3 regions of the Rossellomorea sp. LJF3 genome follow, and region 3 is predicted to be linked to each of the others. Evidence: riboswitches for the same ligand, from Rfam matches in the RefSeq annotation. Region 3 holds a riboswitch; each other region holds the start of a gene.

Region 1 (6,558 bases), on a different contig from region 3:
AGTTGTCTGCCAGTTCATCAAAGCTCACTCCCCCTGTTACGGATAACGTTTTCGTAGTGGGCCCAAGCGATCCCGCAACGAATCTTGGCCAGTCGGAAGTCGAGGCATCTTCTACTGCTTTCCTGGCGATTTCAGCTGCTACTTTGTTGATTTCATATGCTTTATACCCTAAATCATATTCGTCGAGAACGATGGGGGTTGCACCGAAGGTATTTGTTTCAATGACATCAGCCCCCGCTTTCAAATATTCCAGATGGATCTGATAGATTATCTCCGGCGCTGTCAATACAAGATTTTCATTACATCCTTCAAGTTCTTCCCCTCCGAAATCCTCCGGGGATAAATTTGCTTGTTGAAGCATCGTCCCCATTGCTCCATCAAGCACGAGTATTTTTTTTCTAAGCTGTTCTTCAAACAATGTGATGGCCATAGGGAACCTCTCTTTCAGTGTTGGTTTTCTCTTGTATATGATGAATCAGTTCAATGCTCATATCATATCTTACAAAAGGTGTGATCAGATAAATGCCATTAAACAGCTGGATTGCCGTATCCAACAAGTCTTTGGCTATCTCCATTCCGACTGCTCCAGCTATGACGGGATCATTTCCTGCTTCCTTCATTCTTCGTCTCGTTTCCTCCGGCACGTTGATTCCGGGTACTTCATGGTGAAGAAATTCTGCGTTTCTTGAGCTGATCAACGGCATAATTCCGATGAAGATCGGAACATCCAGATGCTTCGTCGCCTCATACACTTGGATCAGTTGTTCTTTCCCAAAGATCGGTTGAGAAATAAAATAGTCGGCTCCTGCTTTCTTTTTCTTTTCCAGCCTCTTTACAGAGGCGTCTAAATGACGGAAGTTCGGATTAAAGGCTGCCCCAACTGAAAATTGAGTCCGTTCCCGTAGTGATTTACCGGAAAACGATATCCCCTCATTATTCTGTTTAATAAGTTCAATAAGCTCCAGGGAAGAAAGGTCATATACAGATGCAGCACCGGGAAAATCCCCGATCTTGGCAGGATCACCCGTTATCGCTAATAGATTGTGTATCCCTAATGTGTGTAAGCCCATTAAATGGGATTGCAGTCCGATCAGGTTTCGATCCCTGCAAGTGATGTGAACGAGAGGTGTAAGATCGTATTTCGACTTCACCAGGCTCCCGATCGCGTCATTACTAATTCTCGGCGATGCGAGCGGATTGTCGGCAAGGGTGAGTGCGTCAATGCCGGCTTCCTTAAGTGCTGCCGCTCCTTGGAAGAACAGTTTCGTGTCGAGATGCTTGGGTGGATCTAGTTCAACGATGACCGTTTTCTTTTCTCTTACTTGCTCATGCAGCAAGCTTCCCCTGATGGATGGAGAAGATAACTGAACTACTTTTTTCTTTTTCACTTCTTTTTCCTTCACAGGCTCCCGGCTTTTCAATCTTGAAGCTACAGAACGAATGTGATCTGGTGTGGTTCCACAACATCCCCCAATGATTCTCGCACCCTGTAGACGCAATTCATTGCTGATATCACCAAAGTAATCAGGCTCAGCAGAGTAATAGAATCGACCTTCTTCATAGTTTGGGAGACTCGCGTTTGGATAGACAGATAGAAATGCCCTTTTCGGCAGGGGAACTTCCTCTAATGAATTCACCATATGAAATGGTCCCATCCGGCAATTGATGCCGACAACATCCGCCCCCAATAATTCCAATTGTTGAAGGGCATCTTTGATTTCCATTCCATTTTGAAGGACTCCTGTTTCATGAAGGGAAACCTGAGCAATGATAGGGATATCCGCTTCACGTTTGGCAATGTTCAGCACTGTGGTCAATTCCTCGAAATCATAATAGGTTTCCAGCAATATACCATCTACACCCTCCAATAATAAACAGTAAAGCTGTTCCCGAAAGCTTCTTTTGATCTCTTCGACTGACACATTTTGTCTAATGCCCCTGATTCCCCCGATCGTGCCGAGAATATAAGTGTTTTTACCGGCTGCTTTTCTTGCGAGACGCACAGCGGCTGTATTGATTTCCTTGACCGAATCCTCGAGACCGTATCTTGAAAGCTTTTGATAATTTGCCCCGTACGTATTGGTCTGTATAATATCTGCTCCGGCATCGATATACTCTTTATGGACTTTCAACACTTCATTTGGGTGAGAAAGATTCAGTTCTTCAAAGCATCTGTCCACTCCATATGAATACAACAATGTTCCAATTGCTCCATCTGCAATCAAGATTCTCTCTTTCAATGCTTCCAGCAACGGCTTCATGATCCTTCCTCCCCCTTTACAAATTGATCACGTTGTCTCGATTAATTTTTTGTATACTATCTAAACCGTTCTGAAGATCCTTAATTAATTCATCCGCGTTTTCAAGACCAACGGATAAGCGTAATAACCCATCTGTAATCCCTCTTCTCTCTCTTTCAGCTTTAGGCATAGAAGCATGTGACATTCTTGATGGATAGGATAAAATCGATTCGACAGCTCCTAAACTGACGGCGAATACGGGAATATTTACATGATTGATGAGTTGCTTCACTTCCTCTTCCCCTTTTAACCTGAAGGAAAGAACCGCTCCGGGACCCTCTGCCTGCCGGACTTGAATTTCACGACCGGGATGATAGCTTAAGCCAGGGTAATACACTTCTTTTACTTCCTTTCTGCCTTCTAGGAAGCTTGCAATCTTATAAGCCGACTCTGATGATTCCTTCAATCGGACGTGCAATGTTTTCAGCCCCCTTAATAGCAGCCAGCAATCCTGTACCCCGAGTACCGCACCAAACGAATTCTGCAGGAAAGCAAGCTTCTCCGCAACCTCTTCATTTCCCGTTACCGCAAGCCCCGCTAATACGTCACTGTGTCCGGCGAGAAACTTCGTCGCACTGTGCAGGACAACATCCACCCCGAGACTGATTGGCCTTTGCAGCAGTGGCGTCATGAATGTATTATCCAGAAATGTTAAACAGTCATTTGCCTTGGCAAGCTTCACGACCCCTTCAATATCCGTGATATTCAATAGGGGGTTCGAAGGGGTTTCCATATAAATCACCTTCGTATTGTGCTTAATTGCACAAGCCACCTCATGAAGGTCTTTCATATTCACAAAAGAGTATTCTATATCAAATTTAGTAAGGACTTCCGTAATCATCCTGTAGGTCCCCCCATATACCTCCTCAGAGACGAGTACGTGATCACCACTCGATAATAAAAGGAAGCTTGTTGAGATGGCCGCCATACCGGATGAAAAGGCAAAGCCCCTTAACCCGCCTTCTAATTCCGCTATCGTTTCTTCGACTGTTTCCCTTGTTGGATTCCCGGAACGGCTGTAGTCATATGTTCCATATTGATCAAAATCCTGTTGGTGGAAGGTTGTAGCATGATGAATCGGCGTAGAAACAGCTCCTGTCTCTTTATCAAATCCGCGGGAATGAATGAGTGACGTCTGAAGTGAAAAAGGTTTTTTACTCATACGTTAACACCTCTTTTTCCAATTGATGAAAAACATTCTCCAAGTCTTCGATCAGGTCATCGATAAATTCTATTCCTACAGAAAACCTGAGCAATCTGTTGCAGATGCCAAGTCTATTTCGTTCTTCTTCAGGAATGTCGGCATGGGTCTGGGTGGCGGGATAAGTGATAAAGCTTTCAACCCCTCCTAAACTTTCAGCAAACGTTATAATCTTCAGGTGTTGAAGGAAGGGACCGACCCATTCTTCCTTAGCAATGCGAAAGGAAAGCATGCCTCCTTTCCCCGGATACAAGACGTCCGCTACACAGTCATGCCCTGCTAGATACTGGGCTAATTTTCTTGCGTTCCTTTCATGCTGGGCCATTCTGAGACTAAGGGTCTTCATCCCTCTTATTAAGAGCCAACAATCAAATGGTGCAAGGACTGCACCGATTGAATTTTGAATGGTATAGATCCTTTCAGCCAAGTCCTCTGTGTTTACAATGACAACTCCAGCCAGAACGTCATTATGGCCCCCTAAGTATTTGGTAGCGCTGTGAATAACCAGGTCCGCTCCCTCTTTGAGCGGTTTTTGCAGAACTGGTGTATAGAAGGTATTATCGACGATTAAGAGCAATCCATTTGCCTTTGAAATGCCGGCAACCTCAGAAATACTTGCTTCGTTCATTAATGGATTGGTTGGTGTCTCAAGAAAAATAGCCTTTGTCCTCTGCGATATGTGATGTGCTATAGAATTAGTATCACTTGTATCAACAAAATGAAATTTGATATTATATTGAGCTTCATACTGAAGGAATAAGCGGTAGCTTCCTCCGTAAAGATCCTTGGATACAATCAATTCGTCCCCACATGAGAATAAACCAAGGATTGCCTGAATCGCAGCCATTCCCGAACTGAATGCAAATCCTCTATGCCCCTCTTCCAATTGAGCCAGTGTTTCTTCAAGGGTCGCCCTCGTTGGATTTCCTGTTCTCGTATAATCATAACCGGTTGGTTCACCGACCCCTTTATGTTCATATGCTGTCGAAAGATGAATGGGCAGGCTGACGGCACCAGTAGCTGGATCCTTCCGATTGCCTGCCTGGACAAGCAATGTATCAATATGTTTTTTCAACATTCTTCTCTCCTTTTCGTACCTAGAAAATGAAAAGGGGAAAAAACAAAAAACCTTCTTATGAAAATAAGAAGGTTTAATACGTTCGTTCTCCCTCTTATCGTCCAAGTTGACATCAACTTGCTGGAATTAGCACCATACCTGTAACTGTGGCTGGTTGCTGAGGTGTCTTCGGGCCAGTCCCTCTACCTCTCTTGATAAGAAACAATATGAAATTGTAAAGTGCTTTCCCATAACTTATACCAAACAGAGAAGACTGTCAATGAAAAGTAAGAATTTTAAATTAATTTTTTCATTTAATGAAATTCCCATCGTTGCGGACGCTTGAATAAACAGTGGTAATTAAATCCAATTAATATTGGTGAAGTGCTGTTTAAACAAGATTTTTATAACATGACTTCCTCCTCGGCTTATCGAGTTTCCTAAATCGGGTCGCCCTAATGTTTAACACACTCCAAAAGAGTTTAAACACATAGAAGAATCTTACAAAATTTACAGGAGTGATGATAGTGAAGGGTGTTACGTTCCAAGGAAAAGAAAAGATGGTCGTGAAAGAAGTAGCGAATCCAGAAATTCAGGTGAATACAGATATTATAGTAAGGATTACTGCAAGCGGAATTTGCGGTTCAGATTTACATTTATACAAAGGGGGAATAGAACCGGAACAAGATTATGTTGTGGGACATGAACCGATGGGTATCGTCGAAGAGGTCGGATCGGAAGTGAAAACCCTTAAAAAAGGGGATCGCGTTGTCATCCCTTTTAATATTGGCTGTGGGAAATGTTTTTTCTGTGAGAACCAAATGGAAAGCCAATGTGATGAATCCAATCCCCACGGAGAAGTTGGCGGTCTTTTCGGATTCACCGAAATGAATGGTGGATATCCAGGTGGTCAAGCTGAGTATCTGCGGGTACCATATGCAGACTTCACATCGTTTAAAGTCCCTGAATCAAGTCAGCTGGAGGATGAAAGTGTTCTCTTCCTTTCCGATGTTATACCCACTGCTTACTGGAGTGTAGAAAACAGTGGTGTGAAAAAAGGGGATACGGTCATAGTGTTAGGTAGCGGTCCAATTGGGTTGATGGCCCAGAAATTCGCTAAATTGAAAGGCGCCGAAAGAGTCATCGCTGTAGACCAGGTAGATCATAGACTTGCTCACGCTAAACGTACCAATCAAGCAGAAATATTTAACTTTCAAAATCATAGCGATATAGGGTCGCTCCTGCATGAAGAAACAAAAGGGGGAGCTGATGTTGTGATAGACTGTGTTGGAATGGATGGGACCGTTCAGCCAAATGAATCGTTCGGTTCTGACTTTGATAATCAATTTGGGACAATAAGTCCGATCAAGACAGCTTCAGAAGCGGTTCGGAAGTTCGGAACTGTTCAATTGACGGGTGTATATGCAACAGAAGCAAATCGATTTCCCTTAGGGGACTTTTTCAGCAGAAATGTTTCCATTAAAATGGGACAAGCCCCTGTGATTCATCTGATGCCAAAATTATACGATATGATTGAACAGAACCAATTTGACCCTACCGACATCATCACACATACCTTTTCAATTGAAGAAGCAGCAAAAGGGTATGACATTTTCGATAAGAAGTCCGACGGAAATATTAAAGTTATCCTCAAACCTTAAACAGCGGGAAGAAAAGCCGTATTCTGACAAGATGCGGCTTTTCCAATATTTTCATTCTTTAAAATTTCATCATTAAGTGTATCGATCAACGATACACCCCAATCTTTTGTTTGATATCCTTCATGAAAGGTATGATTTTTTTTCTTGCCCTTTTGGCACCATTTTGTAGAATCTGATCAATTGCCTCTGTGTCCCTTAATAATTCGTTGTACCTGTCACGGGGTTCTATCATAAAAGAGTTCATCACAGAAAATAATTCTGCTTTTGCTTCACCCCAGCCAATTCCTGAATGAAACCTCTTTCTCATTATTTCAGTTTGTTCTGACGAGGAGAATTCTT
Region 2 (6,558 bases), 150 kb from region 3:
GACGTGAAAACGATGGGAAGTGCAACATCAGCCCAAGTCTATGAACATATCGGAATACTGAATTCATGTATCAAAGCCATCAAAACAATAGAAAAGCCGGTCATTGCCTCCGTCCATGGTTTCGCCGCAGGGGCTGGATTTAATTTAGCATTGGCCTGTGATCTAATCATTGCATCCGAAACCAGTCAATTTGCACTGAGCTTTTCCAAAGTAGGGCTCATTTCGGATGGAGGGGGTTCTTATTTTCTCCCACGGTTGATCGGCCCTCATCTTGCCAAGGAGTTCTTTTTTACCGGAGAACCTGTGTCTGCCCGGAGGATGTATGAATTAGGGGTGATTAATAGACTGGTGCCCGCTGATCGTCTGGAAGAAAAAACATATGAGCTGGCTTCAACACTCGCTTCGGGTCCAAGCAAAGCCTACGGCATGATGAAAAAAATGATTGATCGTTCATTCACCACTACCCTGGATGAAATACTGGAGCAGGAAAGAATCACTCAAACCCTGATGATATCAACGGAAGATCATGTAGAAGGAGTATCAGCGTTTAAAGAAAAAAGGACCCCCTCTTTTTCGGGGAATTAGGAGGAGTTTAGATGAAAGCAATCCAATTTAGGGAGTTCGGTGGTCCTGATGTGTTGAAGAATGTGGAGATTGATATGCCTTCACCCCGTGGGAGGGAGGTATTGATAAAAGTTCATGCCTCTGCTGTCAATTATGCGGATACGGCCAGGAGAGAAGGTCAATATGTGGTAAAGACCCCCCTTCCTTACATTCCCGGTGCGGAAGTATCAGGCATCGTAACCGAAGTCGGAGAAGACGTAGCAAGGGTCAAAAAAGGAGACCGGGTCGTAGCGATGATGGATTCAGGTGGGTATGCAGAATATGCCATGACAGATGAACGATCCATCATCCCCCTTCCATATGGATTGGACTTTAAAGAAGCGGCCGCAATACCTGTACAGGGATTGAGTGCGTATCATATTTTGAAAACACTTGGGAGACTCGAACAGGGTGAGACGGTCCTCATTCATGCTGCTGCAGGTGGTGTAGGGCTCTTAGCCGTTCAACTCGCAAAGCGATTCGGTGCAGGTAAAGTGATCGCCACTGCAAGCACCGAGGAAAAGCTTCGTATAGCAGAAGATATGGGAGCAGATGTACTGGTCAACTATACAGAGGAGGAATGGGAGAAAAAAGTTCTGGATGCAACAGGTGGAAAGGGTGTGGAACTTGCGCTGGAGATGGCAGGTGGTGACGTCTTTTATAAAACATTAAAATGCCTCGCCCACTTCGGGAGAATGATCATCTACGGTGTAGCGAGCGGGGAGCAAAGCAGATTCTATCCCTCTTCCTTAATGGCAAAGAATCAGTCGGTCACCGGCTTTTTCCTTCCTCCTCTGATGAGGGACACCGAGTTGACACAAAAAACCCTTCACGAAATCTTTCATTACGTGGCGAACGGAGATATAAAGGTCACAGTGGGGCACGTGTTCCCATTGGAAGAAGCGGCAAAGGTCCACTCCCTCATGCAGGGAAGACAGACAGTGGGAAAAGTGATTTTGCAGCCATAATTTTATCATACAAGGGGGAATAAAAATGAACTTACGCTTGTCAGATGAACAAAAGATGATACAAAAGACCATCCGTAGATTTGTAGAGAAAGAATTGATTCCTTTAGAAAATGAAGTGCTGCGAAATGAACGGGAAGGAAAGCCCAGCCTCTCTCCAGAAAAGATAAAAGAGCTGCAAATGAAGGCAAAGGATGCAGGTTTCTGGGGGATCAACACTCCGGAGGAATACGGAGGGGCGGATCTCGGTCAAATGATGATGGCCATCGTCTATATGGAAATCTCCAAGACCTTTGTCCCGTTCTCCTTTGGAGGGTATGCGGATAACATTCTTTACTACGCCAACGATGAACAGAAGAAAAACTATTTAATACCGACAATCAATGGAGAAAAGAAATCATGTTTTGCCATGACCGAACCCGGAGCGGGATCTGATACTCGTAATATCCGGACCACAGCCGTTAAAGACGGAAACGAATGGATAATAAATGGAGAGAAAACGTTCATTACGGGTGGAAATGAAGCAGATTTCGTCATGGTCATGGCCGTGACGGATAAAGAAAAACATCGTCGTACAGGTCGGGAAGGAGTCACTTGTTTCATCGTCGATCGAAGCATGGGCTGGAAATCCGAATATATCCATACAATGGGGGAATGGGGACCGGCAAGCCTTATTTTTGAAGATGTAAGGGTTCCTGAAGAAAATATCCTTGGTGAAATCGATGGCGGCTACAATCTGGGATTGGAGTGGATCGGATTTGCCCGCTGGATTGTAGGGGCACAGGCGGTGGGAGCAGCAGAACGACTTCTTCAAATGGCCATCGACTATTCGAAAGAAAGAGAAACATTTGGAAAGCCTATCGCAGATCGGCAGGCGATTCAATGGCAGATAGCGGATTCAGCCGTGGAAATTGAAGCGGCCCGCTGGCTTGTGTTAAATGCGGCATTCACACTCGACCAAGGGGAAGACAATCGTCACGTTGCGTCGATGGCCAAGCTATATGGATCCAATATGGGGAATCGGGTCGTTGATCGCGTCCTCCAGATCCATGGTGGTATGGGCTATACAAGAGAGCTGCCGATCGAACGATGGTACCGGGAGGCAAGGTTATGGCGCATTTATGATGGAACCGATGAAATTCAAAAACTGATCATTTCAAGGAATTTATTAAAAGGTCATGTGAAACTTGGGCAATTTGTATAAACAGATAAAGGAGGCAGATGAAATGGGAGAGCGATTCAGAGGAAAAGTGGCTTTGGTTACAGGTGGAAGCAGAGGGATCGGCAGGGCGATTGCCGGATTACTGGCTGAAGAAGGGGCCAAGGTGGCCATCATCGACGTGAATGAAGATGCGTTGAATGAAGCAAGTGAGGTATTTAAACAATATGAATTGTATACAAAAGTGGCAAATGTCGTAGAATACCGGGAAGTTGAAAATGCGATGAAGGAAGTATATGAATCCTTCGGCTCCCTGGACATTGTGGTGAATAATGCAGGGGTCATCAGGGATAATCTGTTATTCAAAATGACCGAAAACGATTGGGAGACAGTCATGGATGTGCATTTAAAGGGTTCATTCAATGTAGTGAAGGCCGCCCAACAATACATGGTCAAACAAAAGTACGGACGCATCATCAATATCTCATCCACCTCAGCATTGGGAAATCGGGGACAGGCGAACTACGCAACGGCTAAAGCCGGTCTTCAAGGCTTGACGAAAACCCTTGCCATAGAACTTGGTCCATTCGGAATCACCACGAATGCTGTAGCACCGGGTTTTATCGAAACCGAGATGACGAAAGAAACGGCGAAACGGATCGGGATTACTTTCGAACAATTAGTAGAAGCGAGTCTCCAGGGTATTCCTGTTGGCAGAAGCGGGCTTCCTGAAGATATTGCAAATGCAGTCGCTTTTTTTGCAGATGAAAAATCTTCATTCGTCAATGGTCAGGTTCTCTACGTTGCTGGAGGGCCGAAAGCCTAATAAAGGAGAAAGGGGTGAAGAATATGTTTGAATCCTATATCGGAAAGAGATCTACTCCCACCCGAAATGCAGTGGAAAGAGGGGCGGTTCGGAAATTTGCAGAAGCCATTGGCGATCCCCATCCCCTTTATGTGGATGAAGATACCGGGAAGTCCTCCTTTTATGGGGGGAACATTGCCCCACCCACCTTTCCGAGAGTGTTCAACTATGGTTCGATCGAAGGCTTTCATTTACCGAATGTTGGGTTGATTCACGGTGAACAATCCTTTCATTATGAAAGACCTTTGAAGGTAGGGGAAACGATACAATGTTATACGGAAATAAAAGACTATTATGAACGGGAAGGTACCGGGGGGAAACTGGGATTCCTTGTCATCGACGATGTCGGGGAAGATTCTCGTGGGGAAAGAATCTTCACTTCCCAGGCGATTGTCATTATTACAGAAGAAGTCAGAAAGAGGTTGAGTAAATGACAACACTACAATCATTCGGATTAGGAGATACACTTCCCCCGGTTGAACTGGCTCCGGTCACAAGGATGGACCTGATCAAATACGCAGGAGCTTCCGGAGACTACAATCCGATACACACCATCGATGATGAAGCCTTGAAGCTGGGTCTTCCAGGAATCATCGCTCATGGAATGTGGACGATGGGCAATGTGTCCAAACTTTTCAGCCCACACTATGATGAAGGCTTTATCCAGAATTACTCGGTACGATTTAAAGGGATGGTCATGTTACATGATGTGGTTACATTAAGGGCAGAATTAATGGACAATCAGGGTAACCTCCTTCATTTTAAGGTTTTAGCCACAAATCAAGCCGGGAAGAAAGTAATTGAGGGTAACGTCGTTTTTAGGGTCCTTGAATAGTAACGCAATGCTTTATGAAAAATTGTCGTAGATCCACCCCCAATCGAATAACATGTAAGGAATGATCGTTTAATAAAATAAGACAAAAGACATAAATCCGATCGAAAAAGTCGGGTTGACTTCTTCCGTAATTGTGATATTATTTAGAATATTAAAATGAATAACTCTTATCCAGAGTGGTGGAGGGATCTGGCCCTGCGAAGCCCAGCAACCTACGTATTGTAAGGTGCTAATTCCAGCAAAATGTGAAGTCATTTTGGAAGATAAGGTAACCTTACCTGAACAACTTTCCAAAATGGGAAGTTGTTTTTTTCTGACCTGGATAAGATGAAAACTGGGGGTATCATGTGAAAAAAGAGAAGAACCAGCAAGTACAGTTTGACTTGGTAGCAGAGAAGATCCAGTCCATGCTTGAAACCATGAGCTATGGTTCGATCACGATTATCGTACAGGATGGAAAAGTCATTCAATTAGAGAAAAATGAGAAAGTCCGAATTAAATAAGCTGACTAGACAAACTAGAGGCGCGTAGCAAAAATATAGGGACTCCTTATATTTTGTTACCGCCTCTTTTTCTATGGATAAGCATTATGGAATGGGGTGTACTATGTTAACGTATCAGACTTGGAAACAGCCATCCGTGGAATTTGAAGTGGATCCGGTCTATAAAGGAGCGTTGGACGTCCTGAAATGGACATATGATCATTACGGTGACGAGGTTGTCTATGCGTGCAGTTTCGGAATAGAAGGCATTGTGCTTATCGATCTCATATCCAAGGTGAAACCGCAGGCGACCATTGTATTCCTTGATACAGGGGTTCATTTCAAGGAAACGTATGAAATCATTGAGAAAGTGAAGAAGACGTATCCCGCGTTGACCATCCATATGAAAAAGCCTCAGTTGACCCTCAAGGAACAAGCAGAGGCATATGGGGATAAGTTATGGGAAACCAAACCAAACCAATGCTGTCAAATACGGAAGCTTGACCCGTTAAAAGAAACATTATCCAAGGGGCACGCATGGATTTCAGGCCTAAGGAGGGAACAATCCCCAACAAGACAACATGTTGAATTCATTAATAGAGATGACAAATTTCAATCCGTCAAAATTTGTCCGTTGATTCACTGGACGTGGAAGGAGATCTGGCGTTATGTCCATAAACATAATCTCTCTTACAACCCCCTCCACGATCAAGGATATCCGAGCATAGGCTGCTTTCATTGCACCACGCCGGCTATTGATGTCAATGATCTTCGCTCCGGAAGATGGAAAGGAAAAGGGAAGACAGAATGCGGCCTCCATTAGAAAGGGTGACAGTCTTTGCTTGAGGTTGCAGCCCTTCTGATCAGCTTGTTCTTCGCCATGAACATTGGTGCCAGCGGAGCGGCAGCGTCAATGGGAGTGGCATATGGTGCAGGGGCTGTAAAGAACATCCGGACAGCGCTATGGATATGCGCAGCAGGTGTCCTTAGTGGAGCGGTTCTGGGTGGTGGAGAGGTTGTAAAGACAATCAGTTCAGGAATCATCCCGCAGAATCTATTGTCGATTAAGATTGTTCTCATTATTTTGTTATCTGCAACGATTTCACTATTTCTGGCGAATGTGATCGGCATTCCGCTGTCTACGAGTGAAGTAACGGTGGGAGCCGTTGTAGGAGTCGGGGTAGCCTATCAGGTTTTGTATGTAAAATCACTTATTACGATCATGTCCTTCTGGGTCATCGTCCCTGTCATCGCTTTTTTCGTAACCTGGTTTGCGGGATTAGGTTTAGTCCAGCTTGGAAAGCGGGGGTATCATTTTGATAAACAGTGGCTTGCTTATCTGTTGATCATCGCCGGATTCTTTGAAGCTTTCTCAGCAGGGATGAATAATGTTGCCAATGCCGTTGGTCCATTGGTGGGGGCAGGCCTGATATCACCTTCACGTGGAATCTTGATTGGTGGAGCATTTGTTGCACTTGGAGCTGTTTTACTGGGAAAGAAAGTAGTCGAAACAAACGGCAAGAAAATTACGCAATATTCTAAAGCTGAAGGAATTGTCATTTCCTCGACAGGAGCCTTCCTCGTCATCTTGAGCTCTCTGTATGGATTGCCGATCCCTCTGACACAGGTTACATCCTCTTCCATCATTG
Region 3 (6,558 bases):
ATTGAAACAGGAACTTGAATCACGAGGCATTGGGGCAGTGCAGGATAAGACAGATGTAAATAAAGCATTAAAAAACAAATCATGGACCTATTTTGAATCCTATAAGCTGACAAGGGGATTGGTTCAGGAAGCCCTTGCACAAGATGACGATTTAACCTATTTAATAGATATTCACCGGGACTCCCAGCCCCGAAACATTACGACCAAAACGATTAATGGTAAGGATTATGCACGCCTATTTTTTATTGTAGGAAAAGAAAATAAGAATTTTGAAAAGAATCTCAAAATAGCGAAAGAATTAAATGCTAAATTAGAAGAGAAGTACCCTGGTATCAGCAGGGGGGTTTTCGTTAAAACAAAAGCGGAAGGAAACGGGGTCTACAATCAGGATTTAACTGAACGGGCGATGCTCCTTGAATTTGGTGGGGTGGAAAATAACTTAGTGGAATTATATAATTCCACCGAAGCATTTGCGGAGATCTTTGCCGCCTATTATAAGAAGGATGCCGTTGAGGTAAATGCTCAATAATATTGAAATGACGTGAGCCATAGGCCCGCGTCATTTTTTGTTGTGCGCCCGGCATGGGTGTGATCTATAGGGTGAGAGTCCCGAGCCGTGAAGACAGTTGTAGCGGTTAGCTTAACGCAAGGGTGTCCGGGGCGACCCGGAATCTGAAGGAAGCGGGCGGCAAACCTCCGGTCCGAGGAACACGAATCTCATATAAGGCTTGTTGCACTGGATAAGTCTGCAATACAAGATGAAGTCCGAACTGTCGAAGGTGCAGAAAGTAAATGAGGCGGATAGATGGAGGGAAAGATTGCACTCTTACCCGGGGAGATCTGGCGGATACGCCTTGAATACTTGGTAACCGGAGAAGCGATTCTCCGCTGAACCGCCAGAAGTCAGCCGAGGTCATAGTACCGGCTTTTCTCGAGGAAGCCGGGAAGGACTGAACAATCAAGAGAGTGCCACGACTTGGCTCATGGTAACTGAGAGACTCACAGACAATCTGAAAAGAGCTGTCCATTTAGAGGTAACGGTGAATTCCGTGAGGGCTGGTGGAAGTGTGAGGCAGGGCCATCGAAAGAGGAAACGTGACACACGAAGGAAAGGAATATCAGTGATGTTGATTAATATGATTCTGTCTAAACCGAATATGCTTGAAGCACTGAAACGTGTAGAGCGTAATAAGGGAAGCCATGGCGTGGATCTTATGCCCGTACAAAACCTGCGATCGCATATCATGCACGAATGGCAGTCGATTCGAAAGAATCTCCTTGGGGGAACCTACAAGCCGGACCCGGTACGTCGGATCGAAATCCCGAAACCAGACGGCGGCGTCCGGTTGTTGGGTATCCCAACGGTAACAGACCGTATGATTCAACAATCAATTGCCCAGATACTCTCTCAGATATACGATCCAACCTTCTCTGATCATAGTTATGGGTTCCGACCAAATCGGAGTGCCCATGACGCCGTCAGAAAAGCGAAAACGTATATCCAGGAAGGATATCGCTGGGTTATCGATATTGACTTAGAGCAGTTCTTTGACAGAGTGAATCATGATAAGGTCATGGGTCTTCTTGCGAAGAAAATAAAAGACAAAGCACTTCTGAAACTGATTCGTTCTTACCTCAATGCCGGAATTATGATAGAAGGTGTAAAGGTGAAGAGTGAGGAAGGTACTCCACAGGGAGGCCCTCTCAGTCCATTGCTTTCTAACATCATTTTGAATGAACTGGACCAGGAATTAGAGAAACGGGGGCTTCGCTTTGTACGGTACGCAGATGATTGTAATATCTACGTCCGTACGCCAAAAGCCGGTAACCGGGTGATGAATTCAGTGACAACGTTTCTTGAGAAGAAACTTAAACTGAAGGTAAATCGAAAGAAATCTGCGGTGGACCGACCTTGGAGAAGAACGTTCCTTGGCTTTAGTTTCACATCAAATCGTAAACCAAAAGTCAGAGTTGCCTCCAAAAGTATAAAACGGTTGAAACAGAAAATCCGTTCTCTAACTTCTAGATCTTCAGGGTGGTCGATGGAGGGGCGAATCAGAAAGCTGAACCAATATTTAATGGGATGGATCGGCTATTTTCAGCTCGCTGATACACCCAGCTTCCTAAAATACCTGGATGCATGGATCAGAAGAAGATTACGAATGTGTCTGTGGAAGCAGTGGAAACTGCCGAAAACGAAGGTCCGCAACCTCATTGCGCTCGGCGTTCCAAAATGGAAGGCATATGAGTGGGGTAATACCCGAAAGGGTTATTGGAGGATCGCACAAAGTCCAATACTACACAAAACCCTTGGCAATTCCTTCTGGAATCGCCAAGGGCTCCTAAGTCTTATCGTTAGGTATGAAAGTCTTCGTCAATCATCTTGATTGAACCGCCGTATACCGATCGGTACGTACGGTGGTGTGAGAGGTCGGGGATTAATCATCCCCTCCTACTCGATTGACCATTCCCGAAATGATAAACCAGGCTTCTAACTGGTTAGCTTCGTGCAATTCTTCCAATGAATAGAGCCGACATCACTATGAGGATGGCATTCCTTTTGGATATAATGATGTTCCTCCTCCAGTTCTCTTAATGTCAATTCAAATAATTGTTTATTGCCTTTTTTGAAAATGTTATGGACAATCAATTTGTTAATTAACTCATTTCTTCGTTTATTGACTGCTTCCTGAAGATTTTCATCCATTATCATCACTCTCCTTAAAATGTTAAAGAACAGAAGAAGAGACTTTTTAATGTAAAAAGCCAACTTCCTAGTAAGATAAGAAGAAGGCTTTAGCTGTAAAAACTTCAACTTATCTTTCAAGCTTAACGCTTGTGGAATTAGCACAGTGTTCTAGAAAATAGAATCTGTTGCTGAGGTATCATCGGGCCAATCCCTCTACCTCTCTGGATAAGTGGCTATGTGGTTATCAGAGTTTAATTATATGTTATATCAAACTATTCCTAGTTGTCAACTGTGAATTAGGCGTAAATAGTCAAGAAGGAACGAGGATCAAACATGATACCTTATTCTAATTAGGTGCTATATTCCTATTTCAGACACAGTTTCTTTTTCTAATCTCTCTAAAACATGATAATCTGTATACATACACGTAATTAATGGAGTGGATGGTATGAAGAAAGTGGTTATCGTAGGTGGGGGCATTACAGGCTTAACAGCTCTCTATTACCTGCAAAAAATGTCCAGGGAACAAAACCTGGATATTGAGTCCGTGTTAATTGAACGGGATCAACAGCTCGGTGGTAAGATCAGGACGGTAACGGAAGGTGACTTTATTATGGAAGCTGGCGCAGATTCCATTGTAGCCCGTAATGAGGGAGTACTTCCATTGGTTGATGAACTTCAACTTCAAAACGAACTCGTCTATAACGAAACAGGAACATCTTACATATACACAAATGGTGAACTGCATAGAATACCTCCTGACACGATCTTCGGTATTCCCATGAGCGTAGAAGCACTTAATGAAAGCACACTGATTTCTGAAGCCGGAAAGAAAGCGGCTCTTTCTGACCTGGAGACGGAAAATACTGTATTCACGAAGGAAAGTTCCATCGGAGAATTTCTGGAAGCATTTCTCGGAAAGGAACTTGTGGAAAATCAGATTGCACCTGTATTATCAGGAGTTTATTCGGGTAACTTGTATAAACTGACCATGGCTTCGACTCTTCCATATCTTCTTGATTATAAAAATGAATATGGAAGCATTATCAAAGGATTATCTGCGAACAAGCAGAGATTCAAAGGGTCTTCCAATAAAAAGTTTATTTCCTTTAGACATGGATTATCCACCATTATCGACCGTCTGGAAGAAAAGTGCGCTGATGCCACGATCCTAAAAGGAACTGAGACAAAAAATCTCCATATGAGTGCTGACAAATATGAGCTCACGTTAAAAGGTCATGAAAGCATCCAAGCAGATGCGGTCATATTTGCAACACCACATGATGTGACTCAACAGATTTTAAATCGTGAAACACTAAATAAAGATTTTAATACCTTAAGGAACTCTTCTTTGATCTCCATCTATCTGGGATTCAATGTTCCCGACGAAGAGCTCCCGGATGATGGCACTGGGTTTATTGTTTCCAAAGGCAGTGAAGTGAAGTGCGATGCATGTACATGGACGAGCCGGAAATGGAAACACACATCTAGAAACCACAATCTTCTGGTAAGGCTCTTTTATAAAAGCACGAGTCCTCATTACGAACAGTTAAAGAATTTGAATGAGGACGAACTGACAAGAGTGGCACTGAATGATATAAAGAAGAGCGTCGGAATCAATGGGGATCCCATTTCAGTGGAAGTGACCGATTGGAAAGATTTAATGCCGAATTATCATCTTTCACACAATCAGGCCTTGCAGGCATTGGAGAGGGTGCTCTCAACTGAAATGCCCCAAGTGAAGTTGGCCGGGGCCTCCTACTACGGTGTGGGGATAGGTGCATGTATTCAAAACGGGAAGAAAACAGCAGAGTCGATTATAGAAGCCATCATGAAAGAAGCTTGACCTCATAAGGTCAAGCTTCTTTAGTTAATGAAAAATAAAATTATCACCTAAATGAAAGTTATCTATTGAATGCTGTCCTATAATTTGAAATAATTGGATATTGGGGATATCAGAGTTCCTTAAACGAAATCTTTTATAGGAGGAAAACATGACATGACAAACGTACCAAAAATCGTACACAGCGTACTGGATGAATATATTAAACTTTTCAATACATATCTGCCGGAAACCCTAGAAGGATTGTACTTACATGGGTCCGTTGCCCTGGGAGCATTTGTGAGTGATTCCAGTGACATTGATTTTATTACCGTAACCAACCGTCGACTAACCACAGAAGATTCCGACGTACTTAATCGTATTCATACAACACTACAGCAAACCTTTCAAAAACCGGAAATGGACGGGGTATATATTTTAAAAGAAGATTTCGGGAACATGGATCCAACCAGTAAAGGTGATACTGAAATGTACGCATACTATAACAATGGTGAATTGAAGTTTGGAGAATATTTCAACTTTAACCCTATCACGTGGTATTTAGTGAAACATAAGGAGATTAGAGTTGTAGGACCTGAAATTTCCTCATCCTTTTCAGGGCCATCCAGAGAGGAATTGTGCGAATATGTCCTTCATAATATGAATACGTATTGGGCTGGGAGACTACATACCATTGAAGAATCAGTAGATGAGATAAAGCATTACCCCACCGCTATGATTGATGCTGAAATAGAGTGGTCGGTCCTTGGAGTTCTTCGTCAGTATTACACATTGAAAGAAGCGTCTATCATTTCAAAGCAGGATGCAGGTCTTTATGGATTGCAGGAACTTCCTGAAGAGTGGCATAGTCTGATTAGGGAAGCGATGGGCATCCGTTCAGGGTTGAATGGAATTGATTCAGACTCAAATGACATTAGGGTAAAGCAAACCATTAAGTTTTTAAAATACGTGATTTCTCTCTGTAATCATATGTATGTGGAACATCATACCCAACGCTAGGGTACAAGGTAAAAGGCAGGAAATAATCCTGCCTATTTACTATTACATCTTCTTGATAATTTCCATCCCTAATTGATCCAGCGCGTAGTTGACACCTTGTTGCAGGATTGAAAAGCAGGGAATATGGTTCATACGATAGCCCCTCTGAGTGACCTTAATACTCAATTCAGAAGAAATCCCCACAAGTAAACATTTAGTACCTAATAGGGAGGCTGCACTTACGAATTTCTGAATGAAAGATAACGTATAATCATCCACCCTGCTGAGACTGGTTAAATCGATAATCAGAAATTCAGCTTTGTAACGCGGCAGATTGAGAAGGGTTTTATTCAGCAATTCTTCAGCTCGAGTTTCATTATATCTACCAACAAGAGGGACCACGAGAATCGAGTCCAATACAGGAATGATCGGTGAAGAAATTTCTTTTATGATCTCGGATAACACTTCGGTTCTCTGCTTCGTAATGCGCTCCAATTCTTGTTGGGCTGCTAAGGTTTGCTCTTCCATTAGCGCATTCACATTCAAAGAGGGGGAGATATCGGATGCGAAAAACTCATAGACGCTGCAGTCGTCACCACTGATCTGGCTTTTGACCACCCGGTACCAAACTTTGGAGCCGAATATTCCAGTCAGTACACCAGCCCAATGACCTGGCATGAATGTTCCTTCTTTTTCTTTTCCCTGTGCAACATTCACTTTATACTCCCACCCGTTACAAAATTGCACGACTGCCTTTTTTTCTTCAATGGAATACGATAAGATTTCTGTAATTCCCCAGCCGGCCGTTACATAAGTGTTGGGGAGTTTATCCAGTATTTCTTCCGGTTTCCCAATAGATTTTAAGTAAAAATCACTGACAATCAGGCCGGTACGGTAGCCCGCCGTCTCAAGGACCAATCTTGCCTCTTTTTCCCCGGCTATTTCCTCGATGGAATCGATCAGCGTTTTAAACGCTGTATTAACCCAAAATAATACAACCTCATCATTTTCAAATGTGATGGATCCCTTATCCAAATCCCAATCAAAT

What was found. Region 3 has a riboswitch for S-adenosylmethionine ahead of fbpA (Fur-regulated basic protein FbpA). Riboswitches for the same ligand answer to the same signal wherever they lie in the genome.
Region 1: another riboswitch for S-adenosylmethionine. It lies ahead of V8G47_RS19460 (methionine biosynthesis PLP-dependent protein); the one in region 3 lies ahead of fbpA (Fur-regulated basic protein FbpA).
Region 2: another riboswitch for S-adenosylmethionine. It lies ahead of V8G47_RS01385 (YezD family protein); the one in region 3 lies ahead of fbpA (Fur-regulated basic protein FbpA).

What each region holds. Positions count from the first base shown of each region.
Region 1 is NZ_JBANLY010000032.1:3,144-9,701, forward strand. It holds gene metH (methionine synthase) at 1-430, opposite strand, end outside; gene V8G47_RS19450 (bifunctional homocysteine S-methyltransferase/methylenetetrahydrofolate reductase) at 411-2,261, opposite strand; gene metC (cystathionine beta-lyase) at 2,278-3,462, opposite strand; gene V8G47_RS19460 (methionine biosynthesis PLP-dependent protein) at 3,455-4,579, opposite strand; SAM riboswitch class I at 4,671-4,780, opposite strand; gene V8G47_RS19465 (zinc-dependent alcohol dehydrogenase) at 5,086-6,219, shown strand; gene V8G47_RS19470 (tryptophan--tRNA ligase) at 6,305-6,558, opposite strand, start outside.
Region 2 is NZ_JBANLY010000001.1:266,854-273,411, reverse strand. It holds gene V8G47_RS01415 (enoyl-CoA hydratase/isomerase family protein) at 1-585, shown strand, start outside; gene V8G47_RS01410 (quinone oxidoreductase family protein) at 597-1,571, shown strand; gene V8G47_RS01405 (acyl-CoA dehydrogenase family protein) at 1,597-2,772, shown strand; gene fabG (3-oxoacyl-ACP reductase FabG) at 2,795-3,553, shown strand; gene V8G47_RS01395 (MaoC family dehydratase N-terminal domain-containing protein) at 3,577-4,026, shown strand; gene V8G47_RS01390 (MaoC/PaaZ C-terminal domain-containing protein) at 4,023-4,427, shown strand; SAM riboswitch class I at 4,592-4,697, shown strand; gene V8G47_RS01385 (YezD family protein) at 4,775-4,930, shown strand; gene V8G47_RS01380 (phosphoadenylyl-sulfate reductase) at 5,034-5,732, shown strand; gene V8G47_RS01375 (inorganic phosphate transporter) at 5,790-6,558, shown strand, end outside.
Region 3 is NZ_JBANLY010000001.1:120,314-126,871, forward strand. It holds gene spoIIP (stage II sporulation protein P) at 1-529, shown strand, start outside; gene ltrA (group II intron reverse transcriptase/maturase) at 1,125-2,387, shown strand; gene fbpA (Fur-regulated basic protein FbpA) at 2,492-2,707, opposite strand; SAM riboswitch class I at 2,814-2,921, opposite strand; gene V8G47_RS00590 (protoporphyrinogen oxidase) at 3,138-4,535, shown strand; gene V8G47_RS00595 (aminoglycoside adenylyltransferase domain-containing protein) at 4,689-5,531, shown strand; gene V8G47_RS00600 (STAS domain-containing protein) at 5,574-6,558, opposite strand, start outside; gene V8G47_RS20805 (hypothetical protein) at 6,529-6,558, shown strand, end outside.